2 regions of the Alkalilimnicola sp. S0819 genome follow, and region 2 is predicted to be linked to the other one. Evidence: predicted binding sites of a transcription regulator. Region 2 holds the regulator's gene; the other holds the start of a gene.

Region 1 (6,389 bases), on a different contig from region 2:
TTCAATCTCGGCAAGGGCATACTCGGCACCATCGCCGGCATCATCCTGCTGACCGTGTTCCCGTTCATCCTGCTGGGCGGCATGCTGGAAGGCACCGGCGCCGGCATGTCCCTGATCAAGGCGTCCTACAACCTCATGCGCCGGTTCCGCGGCGGCCCGGCCCATGCCGCCATCGCCGCCTCGTCCCTGTTCGGCGCCATGAGTGGTGGTGCCGTGGCCAATGTGGTGGGCACCGGTGTGCTGACCATTCCCGCGATCGTACGCCGCGGCTTCAAGCCGAGCTTCGCCGGCGGCGTGGAGGCCAGCGCCTCGGCCGGCGGCCAGCTGATGCCGCCGATCATGGGCGCGGCTGCCCTGGTAATGGCGGATTTCACCGGCGTTTCCTATCTGACGATCATCGTCGCGGCGCTGCTACCGGCGCTGGCGTACTACGCCAGCCTCTTCATTGCGGTGATGTTCGAGGCGCGCAAGCTGGGCGTGGAGGTGGCCGATGCGGGCGAGCTGGACCGGCAGATGCGGATGGCACCGCAGGACTGGGTCAATCTGGTGCTCGTCGTGCTGCCCGTGGCGGCCCTCATCGCAGCCCTGCTGAAAGGCATGTCGGCGGCCGGTGCCGGCATCACGGCGCTGCTGGTTCTGGTCGCGGCCAGTCCGCTGAACCCGGCGATACGCCGTCAGCCCTGGCGCCTGCTGGCCGCCCTGGCCGAGGGTGGTTGCAACTTCGCCAAGCTGCTGTTGGCGGTGGGCGTGATCGGCGTGATTACCGCCGTATTGGGCACCACCAACCTGCCGGGTCAGGTGGCGCAGCTGATCGGCGGCGCGGCGGACCAGATGCTGCTGCTGACGCTGATCATGGCCGCCTTCGCTTCTTTGCTGCTGGGCATGGGGATGCCGACGCTGCCGGCCTATCTGACCATCATCCTGATCCTCGGGCCGTCTCTGCAGTCCTTCGGTCTGGCCGCGCTTACCGCCCATATGTTCGTCTTCTACTACGGCGTCGCCTCGAACATCACGCCCCCCGTGGCGCTGGCCTCTTATGCGGCGGCGGCGATAGCCCGTGCATCGCCCTTCGCCACCGCCGTCACCGCAACCCGTATCGGCGCGGTGGTCTTCGTCATACCCTTCATGTTCGCCTTCAATCCCGAGCTGCTGATCGTTGGCGAGGCCGGGGGGGAGGCGAGTGCGTGGGAGTTGGTGGCGGTTATCCTGCGCACCCTTGGGCTGATCTACCTGTTGTCCAGTGCGGCCACTGCCTACGATGTGCGCCCTCTCGCCGGGCCCGAACGGCTACTCCGGGTGGTGCTGGCCCTGGCGCTGATCACGCCGCTGGCCTGGCTGCACTGGTCTGCCTGGCTGACCGGCCTGGCCTGCCTGTTGCTCCACCGCCTGAGTGGGCACCGCGCCGGGCGGCGCAAGCCCTCCCTGGAGCCGGGGGAATCCTGACCGGCCGGGTCGCCATCGCGATTCCGCCCGCGCCGCTGCGCGACTACCATGGGAGGTAGCGAACCACGGGAGGAGCGATATGCCCACACGGAAGATTCACGCGGGTGATGAAGGCCCGATCACGGTGGCGGTGTCGCGCAAGGTGCGGCCCGGCCGGGAGGCGGAGTACGAGGACTGGGTGAAAGGGGTGACTGACGCGGCCCTGGAATTCCCGGGGCACCTGGGGGTGAATGTGCTGCGCCCCGGTCCCAGCACCGACAACGAATACGTGATCATCTACCGCTTCGACAGCTACGCCCATGCCCGCGCCTGGGACGAGTCCGCCGAGCGGGCCGAATTCACCGCTCGGCTGGAGCCGCTGGTGGAAGGTGACACCAAGGTGAAACGGGTCACGGGGCTGGAATTCTGGTTCGATCTACCCACGGTGCCCGCGGGTGCCAAGCCGCCCTCCAAGCACAAGATGGCGCTGGTGCTGGCCGTGGTGGTGTTCACCATGTTGTTGCTGCTGAACCTGCTCTTCAACCAGATCCCGCTGCTGGCGCGCATGCACTGGATACCGCGGCTGGCGGTCGTGGTGGTGTTGCAGATCGGCCTGCTTACTTATCTGGTCATGCCCCAGGTGACCAGGCTGCTCAAACCCTGGCTCTACAGATAGTGTGGAATGCATCACGCTTTGCGATTAAGCGAGCGACCCGCTCTACTCCGTTGGGGGGCGTTACTCTACAGTTTTCCCGTTCGCGGCCGATCCACACAGTAACCGGCGAGTAGATCGGTTGGTTGTCGCCTATGGGGTTTCATCAAGCAAGGGGTGTGTGTCGTGCTGCACCGACTCACCGGTAGTATCCGCAACAAGCTTCTTCTTCTCACTGGTCTGGCCACCACGCTGTTGTTGCTGGCCGTGACCTTCGGCATGTTCCAGCTCTGGTCCGGCGTGGCCGCCTATGAGCAACTCCAGCGAACCGGCGTGGCCAACGAGCGCCAGATCATGGAGATGCGCATCGGTTTCGTGCAGCAGATCGAGGCCTGGAAGAACCTGCTGTTGCGCGGTGGCGAGTCGCGACAGAAGGACCAGTACTGGGCCCGATTCCAGGAGAACGAGGAAGAGGTGCGCGAGGTCGGCGCGCATCTTCTCGGCGCCTTGGAGGACGAGGGCCTGAAGAAGAGTCTTGCCGCGTTCCTTGCCTCCCATGAGCAGATGGGCGGCACTTATCGTGAAGCCCTCCAGGCCTTCGAGTCCTCCGGTGGGGATGCGTCCACGGGGGATATGTGGGCCGAGGGCGCCTCCCTGGGGCCGGACCAGTTGCTCACGGGGCTGGCTGAGGAGATCGCCGTGCGCACCCAGACCGCGAGCGATCGCACGGCGGCGGCCGCACTGCGCAGCCTGCAGATCAGTGTGGGTCTGATCGTGGTGACCCTTGTTCTCGCGTTCGGGGTGTTCCTGTGGTTCCTGCAGCGCTCGGTGCTTCGGCCAGCCTCGGCCCTGGTCACGGACTTGCGTACCTTGGCAGGGGGTGATTTCACGGCAGATATACAGATTTATGGCAATGATGAATTGGCCGAGATCGCCACCCGGGTGAAGGAAGTCCAGCAGCGCCTGGGAGCGGTGATCCGCGAGATCACCCGTGCCTCGGCGCAGATGCAGGACGCCGCCGCGCAACTCAGTGCCGTGTCGGAGCAGACGCGGCGCAGCATGAAGGCCCAGCAGGCGAGCAGCGGCGAGACCGCCGCCGCTATGGAAGAAATGAGTGCTACCACTCACGAGGTGGCGCGCAACACCTCCCAGGCCGCCGACCAGGCCGGCGAGGCCGATCAACAGACGCGGGACGGTGAACGTCTGGCCTCCACCGCCGCGGAATCCATCGAGCGGCTCTCCGAACAGCTCTCGCAGGCGGGCGCCGCCATGGAACGCCTGGAGAACGACAGCCAGCAGATGGCGGTGGTGCTGGAGGTGATCAACGGGGTGGCGGAGCAGACCAATCTGCTGGCGCTCAACGCCGCCATCGAGGCGGCGCGCGCCGGGGAGCAGGGCCGGGGTTTCGCCGTGGTCGCCGACGAGGTGCGCTCGCTGGCCCAGCGGACCCAGGAATCCACCCAGGAGATCAGCGCGATCATCGAGCGCTTGCAAGAGGCGGCCACCGAAACCAGCGGCGTGCTCAATACCAGCCGCGAAGGGGCCTCGGACGCGGTGGAGCAGGCCCGCGCCGCCGGCCAGGCCCTGGCCGGAATCGCCCGCGCCGTGATGGCGATCCGCGACATGAACACCCAGATAGCCAGCGCCGCCGAGCAGCAGAATGCCACCGCCGAGGAGATGAACCAGAACCTCAACCGGATCAGCAAGGCCGCGGACGAATCCGCCACCGGCGCCGATCAGACCTCCACGGCCGGCGAGCAGATCAACGGTCTGGCCCAGGAACTCGCCCAACAGGTAGCTGCTTTCAAGGTGCGTTGATGGGGCGTCGGTGCCTCCCCATTGTCCTCCTGTGGGAGCGGCCTGGGCCCTGAGCGGCCCGAACCGGACATGGATGGGTGGCGGCCCAGGCCGCCCAATCAGAAGGTGGCCCGCGAGCCGGCCACCTTCATTAATGGAAGCCTCATCCGGGCCTGTGACCCTCCAGCGCACGAAGCGCCGGCGGCCCCAGCGAACGCTCAGGGCCTCGCCCCGATACCGGCAGCGCCTGCCCTCCGCGCAGGCCCGTTCTCCGTCTTTCCCTGTTCCCGTTAAACCGCGATGCGCCAGGAAAACGGTTTTACCTGTAGTCGATCAGCCGTTCCCGCGGCATGTTCACGATGTTGGTCATGGCGGTGCCTTCCCCAATCGGCTCCGTCCGTCGATGGAGGTGGGTGGCAGTGACGCAAAAGATGCTGCATATTTAGTGACAGAGATCCTTAATATCGGTTTTTTGGTAACATATCGAGAGCGCATGGGCTTGGCGATGTTCGCAGGCGCTGCCCGTGACGTGAGGAGGGTTCCCGTGTGGAGCGGCGTGAGGTGACGATACTGGATACCGGTGAGCGCTACCCCTGCGCCGGCGGTCGGCACATTCTGGGTGCCATGGCCTCGCTGGGCCGCAAGGGCATCCCCTCGGGCTGCCACGGCGGGGGTTGCGGGGTGTGCAAGGTGCGCATCGTCTCCGGCGAGTGCAGCACCCTCGCCATGTGCCGCTCCCACGTGAGCGTGGACGAGCAGGCCCAGGGCTATGTGCTGGCCTGCCGCGCCTTTCCTCAAACCGATGTATCCCTGGAAGTGGTGGGCGGCATGCGCAAGGCGATGCTGAAGCATGGCGCCAACGCCAGCACTCAGCGGAAGAAATACGGTTTCGTTTAAGCATCCAGGATTTGTACACACCCGGTCCCACGAGGCTGGATCTAGAGCCAGGAGGAGAACGACAATGGGCGTTATGCGCATAGGTCACATCAATCTGCGTGTGCTGGACATGAAGGCGGCGCGGCATCATTACGAGAACGTGCTGGGGCTGCTGCCCACCGATGTGGACTCGGCCGGCAATGTGTACCTGAAGGGCTGGGACGAGTGGGACAAGTACTGTCTGGTTCTGACCGAGTCGGATCGTGCGGGCATGAACCACATGGCCTTCAAGGTGGAGAGCGAGGCGGATCTGGACGCGATCAAGGCGAAGCTGGAAGCGGCGAGCCATCCGGTGGAGGATTTGGCGGCGGGTGAGCTGCCCTTCTGCGGCCGCAGCCTGCGTTTTCACATCCCCAGCGGGCACCAGATGTACCTGTATGCCGAGAAGGAGTTCGTCGGCAAGTCGGTGGGCACGGAGAACCCGGAGCCCTGGCCGGATGGTCTGAAGGGGGCGGGGGCGCACTGGCTGGATCATTGCCTGCTGATGTGCGAGCTGGACCCGGAGCAGGGGGTCAACAAGGTCGAAGAGAACCACGTGTTCTTCCGCGACATCCTGGGTTTCCGTCTGACCGAGCAGCTGATGGTGGGCCCGGGGCACCAGGTGCGTGCGGCGGCGTTCATGACCTGCACCACCACGCCCCATGACATCGCCTTCGTGGGCGGGCCGGAGATGGGGCTGCACCATATCTCCTTCTACCTGGACGAGTGGGCGGACGTGCTGAAGGCGGCGGACGTGATGGGCAAGAACAAGGTGAAGATCGACGTCACCCCGCAGCGCCACGGCATTACCCGGGGTGCGACGATCTACTTCTTCGACCCCTCGGGCAACCGCAACGAGACCTTCGCGGGGCTCGGCTACGCGGCTTATCCCGACATGCCGGTGATCACCTGGACCGAGGACAACATCGGTTCGGCGATCTTCTACCACACCGGCGAGCTCAACGAGGCCTTCACCTCGGTGTACACCGAAGGCGTTTAACGGCCTTGGCATGGGGCGCGGGTTTCCGCGCCCCATGACTTCCGAATTGCACGGACCATGGCGGCAAAGGCCGCGTAGCCCGGGGGGAGCCGAAGGCGGGAACCCGGGGTCTCGTTTTGATCGGGGAATCCTCGATTCCACTGCGTTTCATCGCGGCTACGGGGGTCTTTGCGCCTGCGGGCCGTGTTTCCGTTTATTGGGGGGTAGCGCCATGGCCGTGGCGTCCGAGAACGCATCCCGCCTGATCGCGATTCTGGTCGCGCTGAGCGCCGGCATACTGCTGGCCGCCCAGGTGGGCAAACTGCCCAGTTCCCTGCCCGTCTTGCAATCCGACCTGGGCCTGAGCCTGGTGCAGGCGGGCTGGGTGTCCAGCGCCATCAATGCCGTGACCGCCCTGCTGGGCCTGGTCAGTGGCCTGCTGGCCGCGCGCCGCGGCACCCGCACCGCCCTGCTCGCGGGGCTCTTCATTGCCGTGCTCGGCGGCGCGTTGGGGGCGCTCAGCGTCAACGGCAGCCTGCTGCTGGGCAGTCGGGTGCTGGAAGGCGTGGGTTTCGTGCTGGTGGTGGTGGCCGCGCCCTCCATCATCGCCGCCTCCGCCACCCC
Region 2 (6,389 bases):
ATCGGTTGCATGCGGGTCTTCATGACCGCGCTCTGCAGGTCGGCGGTGACCAGTTCCAGGTCCCCCACCGCGGCGCCCAGGTGCTCGTCGGCGAGTTGGCCGCGCAGGGTCGACAGGCGGTTGCGCACCAGCACCAGCTCGCCCACCAGGTTCATGATGTCGTCGAGCTTGGCGGTATCCACCCGCACGGTGGTGTCGCCCTTGGGGCCGGCCTTGCGCTGCTCGGCTTCGGCGGGCGCCGCGTCGGGCTTCGCCGGCGACTGCGCCTTGGCCACGGGCGCCGTCGATCCGGCCGCCGGCGGCTGGGACGGCGCCTGGTCGGCGGCCTGGCCCGCGCTCTTGCCCTGGCTACCGGCGGCCGGCGCCTTGGGCTCGGGGGCCTTGCCCTTGCCGTGCAGGTCATCGAGCAGGGCTTCGAATTCGTCGTCGGTGATTTCGTCCGAAGAGCCGCTCGCCGCGGGCTTTTCCGGCGTTTTCGGCGGCGCCGCCGCGCCCTTGGGGCCGCCCGGGCCGTGCAATTCGTCCAGCAGCGCCTCGAACTCTTCTTCGCTGATCTCGTCGGCCGAGCCCTTGGCCGCCGGCTTGTCGGCGGGCGGAGGCGGCTCGACGGGCTTGGCCGCCCCGGCCTTTTCCGCTTCCAGCGCGTCCAGCAGCGCCTCGAATTCCTGGTCGCTGATATCATCGCCGCCGCCCTGGGCGGGGGGCGTATCCGCAGGCAGCGCCTCGGCGGCGGGCGGCGCCTCGGCGTCGGGCACGTTCAGCCGATCCAGCATCGCCAGCAGTTCCGGCGAGGCCGGCTGCGGGTCGCCGCCGTTCTCGATGGTGCCGAATTGCTCGATGACCACATCCAGCGCCTTGAGCACCGTGTCCATCAGGTCGGCGGTAACGGCCTTCTCACCGCTGCGCAGCAGATTGAACAGGTCCTCGGTGCGATGGCACACCTCCACCAGCGGGTCCAGCGCGAGAAAACCCGCGCCGCCCTTGATGGTGTGAAACCCGCGGAAGACGGCGTTCAGCAAATCCTTGTCCTGGGGCCGCTGTTCCAGCTCGACGAGCTGCTCCCCCAGGGCGTCGAGGATTTCCCGGGATTCGACCAGAAAGTCCTGAACAATATCGTCTTCGATGTCGATGGCCATGCGCGAACCTCTAGAAGCCTAGACTGGACAACAGATCGTCCACCTCGTCCTGACCCTGGACGACGCCCACATCGTCCTTGCCGGGAATGGCGGGACCCTCCGCCTTGATTCTGTCTTCTTGGGTATCGGCAGCTTTCGGCTTTTCACTAGCCCCTGCCCTCTCCGGCTTGCCCGCAAGCGCGACCAGTTGCACCAGCTTGCTTTCCATTTCCTGCACCAGGTTGATCACCCGGCGGATGATCTGGCCGGTGAGATCCTGGTAATCCTGGGCCATCAGGGCCTCGGTGAGGCTGCTGTTGAGCGCGCCGCTCTTGGCGTCGACAAAGCCCAGATACTCTTCCAGCTCCCGGCTGAGCTCCCGGAACTCGTCCACCGAGAGCTCTCGGCGGCGAAAGCGACTCCACTGCTCGTTGAGCTCCCGGGACTTGCCGGAGATCTCGTCCACCAGCGGCATGCTCTCCTCGATGGCGGTGAGCGTGCGGTGCGCCGCCTGATCGGTCATGGTGATGACGTGGTTGAGCCGGTCGCGGGCGTCGGGGATCTCGCTGGAGACCATGCTGGAAAGCCGGGTGTCCTCACGAAAGGACTTGATGGACTCGTGCAGCTCGCGAGTGAGCATGCCGAGTTCCTTGTAGAGCTCGGTCTCGCGCAGCTGCGTGAGCTCATCGACGATGCCTTCGGCGTCCTTCATCTCGCCTGCCTCCAGGGCAGCGATGAGACCGCGGGCAAGTTCCAGGTATTCCCGGTTGGGGAAGACCTCCAGGGGCTTCTTGTCGGCCATGACTCAGCCCTCCAGGCGTTCGAAGATCTTGTCGATCTTCTCTTTCAGGGTGGCCGCGGTGAAGGGCTTGACGATGTAGCCGTTCACCCCCGCCTGGGCCGCTTCGATGATCTGCTCGCGCTTGGCCTCGGCCGTGACCATCAGAATGGGCAGGCTTTGCAGATCCGGGTCGGCGCGGACTTCCTTCAACAACTGGATACCGGTCATGCCCGGCATGTTCCAGTCGGTGACCAGAAAATCGAAACCGCCCTTTTTCAGGATGGGCAAGGCCGTATTGCCGTCATCCGCTTCGGCGGTGTTGGTAAAGCCCAGATCCCGCAGCAGGTTCTTGATGATCCGACGCATCGTGGAAAAGTCATCCACAATGAGGATCTTCATGTTCTTGTCCAATGGCACCGTCTATCCCCTCTTTGACTTACCTGACCCAATCGGCCAGATGCTTGCGCAACTTGAGCATGATGCGTCCGTGTATCTGGCTGACGCGGGATTCGCTCACCCCGAGCACCGCGCCGATCTCCTTGAGGTTCAACTCCTCATCGTAATACAGAGCCATCACCAGCTGCTCGCGTTCGGGCAGCTCGGCGATGGCCTCGGTCAGATCCTGGCTGAAGCCGGCTTCCTGCAGCTGCGCGAGCGGCCCCAGGCCCTCGTCGCCGCGCTCTCGGCCCGCGTCCGAATCTTCGTCGTCTATGCTGAACACCCGGGCGTTGGCCACGTCCTGGAGGATGCGATGGTATTCCTCCAGGCCGATGCCCATGGCTTCGGCCACCTCGGCATCCCGCGGCTCGCGCCCCAGCAGATTCTCCAGCTCGTGGATGGCTTCCGCCACACCGCGGCCCTTGCGATGCACCGAGCGCGGCGTCCAGTCCAGACGACGGATCTCGTCGAGCATGGCGCCGCGGATGCGTATACCGGCATAGGTCTGGAAGCTCGCCCCCTGGCTGGCATCGTAGTGCCGCGCCGCCTCCAGCAGGCCGATCATGCCCGCCTGGATCAAGTCCTCCAGCTGCACGCTGGGGGGCAAGCGATTCATCAGGTGGTGGGCGATGCGCTTGACCAGGGGCGCATGGCGCACCACCACGTCGTTATCGCCCTGCTGCTCCACCTCGTTGTACATGGCGTGCCCGATCATCAGACTACCTCCCCCATGTCGGCGCTGTACTGGATCAGGCGCTCCACGAAGAATTCCAGATGCCCCTCGGCGGCCGTGGGCAGGGGCCATTTGTCCACCCGCCGGGCCAGCTCCACGAAGGCGCGCCCGGCGGGGCTGCCGGGGAAGGTGGCGCTGACGGCTTTCTGACGCTGCACCGCGCGGCGCAGGGCATCGTCCTCGGGCACGGCACCGGCGTAATCCAGCGTCAGGTCCAGGAAGCGGTTGGTGGCCGCGGCCAGCTTGGCGTGCAGCGCCTGGCCTTCCGCCGGGCTGCGCACCCGGTTGGCCACCACGTGGAAGCGCTCCACCCCATGGTCCTTGCTCAACACCTTGCACAGGGCATAGGCGTCGGTGATGGACGAGGGCTCGTCGCAGACCACCACCATCACGTCCCGGGCCGCCCGGGCAAAGCTCACCACGCCGTCGGAGATGCCCGCGGCGGTGTCCACGATCAGGTAGTCCAGGTCGTGATTGAGTTCGCTGAAGGAGCGGATCAGCCCCACATGCTCGGCCGGGTCCAGCTCGGCCATGCGCTGGGTGCCGGAGGAGGCGGGCACGATCCAGATGCCCTCCGGGCCCTGCAGCAGCACCTCTTCCAGGGTGGCGCTGCCGTCTATCACATGGGAGAGGTTGTGCTTGGCCGAAAGCCCCAGCTGCACGTCCACATTGGCCAGCCCCAGGTCGGCGTCGAACAGCATCACCTTTCGGCCCAGACGCGACAGGGACACGGCCAGGTTGACGGAGACGTTGGTCTTGCCCACGCCGCCCTTGCCGCTGGTCACCGCGATGACCTTGACTGGTTTCGGATTTGCCATGCGTCTCAATCCCGCCGCCTGATCCATGCCGCCGCCCTCAGCCCACATGGCCCGCACCGCTGAGAGTGAAGGCCAGCGTCTCTTCGTCGGATTCCTCGCGATAGCGCTGGACCAGTTCCTGTAATTGTTCGATCAGTCTATCACTGCGTGCCGGCTGCAGGTCCTCCGGCACACGCTGGCCGGTGCCGAGATAGGCCAGCGGCAGCTGATAGCGCAACACCGCGGTGACGACGCCGCCAAGGCTGGTGGCCTCGTCCAGCTTGGTGACGATGCAGCCCACGGGCTTGACCTTGCGAAAGGCCCGCACGGTCTCGGACAAGGCCGCCAGCTGGCTGTTGGCCGAGACCACCAGATACGGGCGCAGGGCCAGCTTGCGATCGGCCAGGGCCTGGAGCTGCTCGTTCAGGCGCATGTCGCGCTGGCTCATGCCGGCGGTGTCCACCAGCACCAGGCGCTTGCCCTTCAATTCGCCGAGCACCCGCTCCAGCTCCTGGGAGTTGGCGGCGGTGTGCACCGGCACGCCGAGGATGCGGGCGAAGTTGCGCAGCTGGTCCTGGGCGCCGATGCGGAAGTTGTCGGTGCTCACCAGGGCCACCGCATTGCGGCCATGGCGCAGGGCGTAGCGGGCGGCGAGCTTGGCCACGGTGGTGGTCTTGCCCACCCCGGTGGGGCCTACCACGGCGACCATGCCGCCCTGCTCCAGGATATCGTCGCCGGTGACCGGCAGATGCTTGGCGATGATGGCCATGGCCTGGGTCCAGGCCCGCGCCGGGTCATCGTACTCGCCCAGCCGGTCGGCCAGCTTGCGGCAGACATCCGAGCCCAGCCCCAGCTCGTTGAGGCGTTTCAACATTTCCGCGCGCACCGGCTGGCGCTGGCCCTGCTTGCCCCATTCCATGAGGGTCATCTGGCTCTCGAACAGGGAGCGCAGGGTCTTCAGCTCATCGCGCATGGCCTGCATGGCCGGATCCTGGCTCCACTCGATGCGGGTAGCCGCCGGACGCGGGCGCTCGGCGGCGGGCTCGGGCGTGGGCGCCGGTTCCGGGGCCGACTCGGGCTCGGCGGCGGCGAAGGACAAGCCCTCGTCCAGATCGTCGTCTACGCGGATGTCGAGTTTCCGGCGCAGGGGACGGGATTCCGGCGCCTGGGCGGCGCTGCGCGCCAGAGTTTCGGCGAAGCTGCGCGGGCTGGGCGTGGCCGGCGCGCTGGGCGGCGTCTGGCGCTCCTGGCGAGCCAGGGCCTCTTCCACGGCGCGCTCGTCGTAGTCGATGGCCGAGATCACTTCCACGCCGCCATCCACCTTGCGGCTGGAGAGGATGGCCGCCTGGGGGCCGTGCTCCTCGCGCACCTTGCGTATCGCCTGACGCATATCCTGGGCAAAGATGCGTTTTATTTTCATAACCTTACCCTTGTTCCCCTGCTGTTATCGCGCCGTCCCGACCTGGGGCTGCTGGCCCACGCTGGAGACGATTCGAACCTGTTTGTCGTCGGGCACCTCGTTGTACGAGAGCACGTGCAGATTGCCGATGCTGTGCCGGGTCAGCCGGTACAGCCAGCTGCGCAGTTGCGGCGAGGTCAGCAGAATCGCCGGCTGGCCGGCCATTTCCTGACGCTGGGCGTTCTCGGCGAGAGACCGCTGCAGCCGCTCCGCAAGCCCCGGCTCGAAGCCGGCGGCGCCATCGCTGGTGCCTTGTACGGTATCAAGCAATATCTGTTCCAACTGCGGATCCAGGGTCATCACCGGCACCTCGCCGACCATGCCGGCGATGCTCTGCACGATCATCCTTCCGAGCGCCTCGCGCACCGCCATGGTGAGCTGGGCGGGGTCGCGGGTGCGGGTGCCCTGCTCCGCCAGGGTCTCGACGATGCTGCGCATATCGCGAATGGGCACACGTTCCTCGAGCAGGTTCTGCAGCACCTTCACCACCACCGACAAGGGCAGCGTATCCGGCACCACCTCGGCTACCAGCTTGGGCTGGCTCTGGGCCAGCTGGTCCAGCAGCTTCTGCGCTTCCTCGTGGCCCAGCAGCTGATGGGCGTGGGTCTGAATGACCTGGCTCAAGTGGGTCGCCACCACGGTGCTGGCGTCCACCACCGTGTAGCCCAGGGTCTGGGCCTGGTCGCGCTGACCCGCGTCTATCCATACCGCCTCCAGGCCGAAGGCCGGGTCCTTGGTGGGGATGCCCTGCACCTGGCCCGAGACGGACCCCGGGTTGATGGCCATTTCCTTGTTGGGGTAGATCTCGGCCTCGGCCACCGGCACGCCCAGCACACTCAGCCGGTACTGGCTGGGGCCGAGATCCAGGTTGTCGCGGATGTGCACCGGCTGCACCAGAAAACCCAGATCCTGGGAGAGCTTCTTGCGCACGCCCTTGATGCGGGTGAGCAACTGGCCGCCCTGGTTGCGATCCACCAGCGGGATCAGGCCGTAGCCCACCTCCAGGCCGATCACGTCCACCGGCGGCACATCGTCCCAGCTCAGCTCTCGCTGCTCGGCGGGGGGC

Evidence for each region. Region 2 encodes FliA, which starts transcription of late flagellar genes. Its sites were predicted from a motif close to GCTAAAGTTNNNNNNNNNNCNGCCGATA; they were not measured.
Region 1: a site for FliA is predicted at 2,163-2,190, ahead of GBG68_RS09480 (methyl-accepting chemotaxis protein). Genes of this name have one in related genera too.

What each region holds. Positions count from the first base shown of each region.
Region 1 covers NZ_WHIW01000010.1:5,257-11,645, forward strand. Annotated here, with positions in the region: gene GBG68_RS09470 (TRAP transporter permease) at 1-1,443, shown strand, start outside; gene GBG68_RS09475 (antibiotic biosynthesis monooxygenase) at 1,523-2,098, shown strand; gene GBG68_RS09480 (methyl-accepting chemotaxis protein) at 2,261-3,892, shown strand; gene GBG68_RS09485 (2Fe-2S iron-sulfur cluster-binding protein) at 4,418-4,768, shown strand; gene GBG68_RS09490 (catechol 2,3-dioxygenase) at 4,833-5,786, shown strand; gene GBG68_RS09495 (MFS transporter) at 5,998-6,389, shown strand, end outside.
Region 2 covers NZ_WHIW01000004.1:17,809-24,197, forward strand. Annotated here, with positions in the region: gene GBG68_RS04415 (chemotaxis protein CheA) at 1-1,136, opposite strand, end outside; gene GBG68_RS04420 (protein phosphatase CheZ) at 1,147-1,917, opposite strand; gene cheY (chemotaxis response regulator CheY) at 1,921-2,307, opposite strand; gene GBG68_RS04430 (RNA polymerase sigma factor FliA) at 2,333-3,049, opposite strand; gene GBG68_RS04435 (MinD/ParA family protein) at 3,049-3,885, opposite strand; gene flhF (flagellar biosynthesis protein FlhF) at 3,923-5,284, opposite strand; gene flhA (flagellar biosynthesis protein FlhA) at 5,309-6,389, opposite strand, start outside.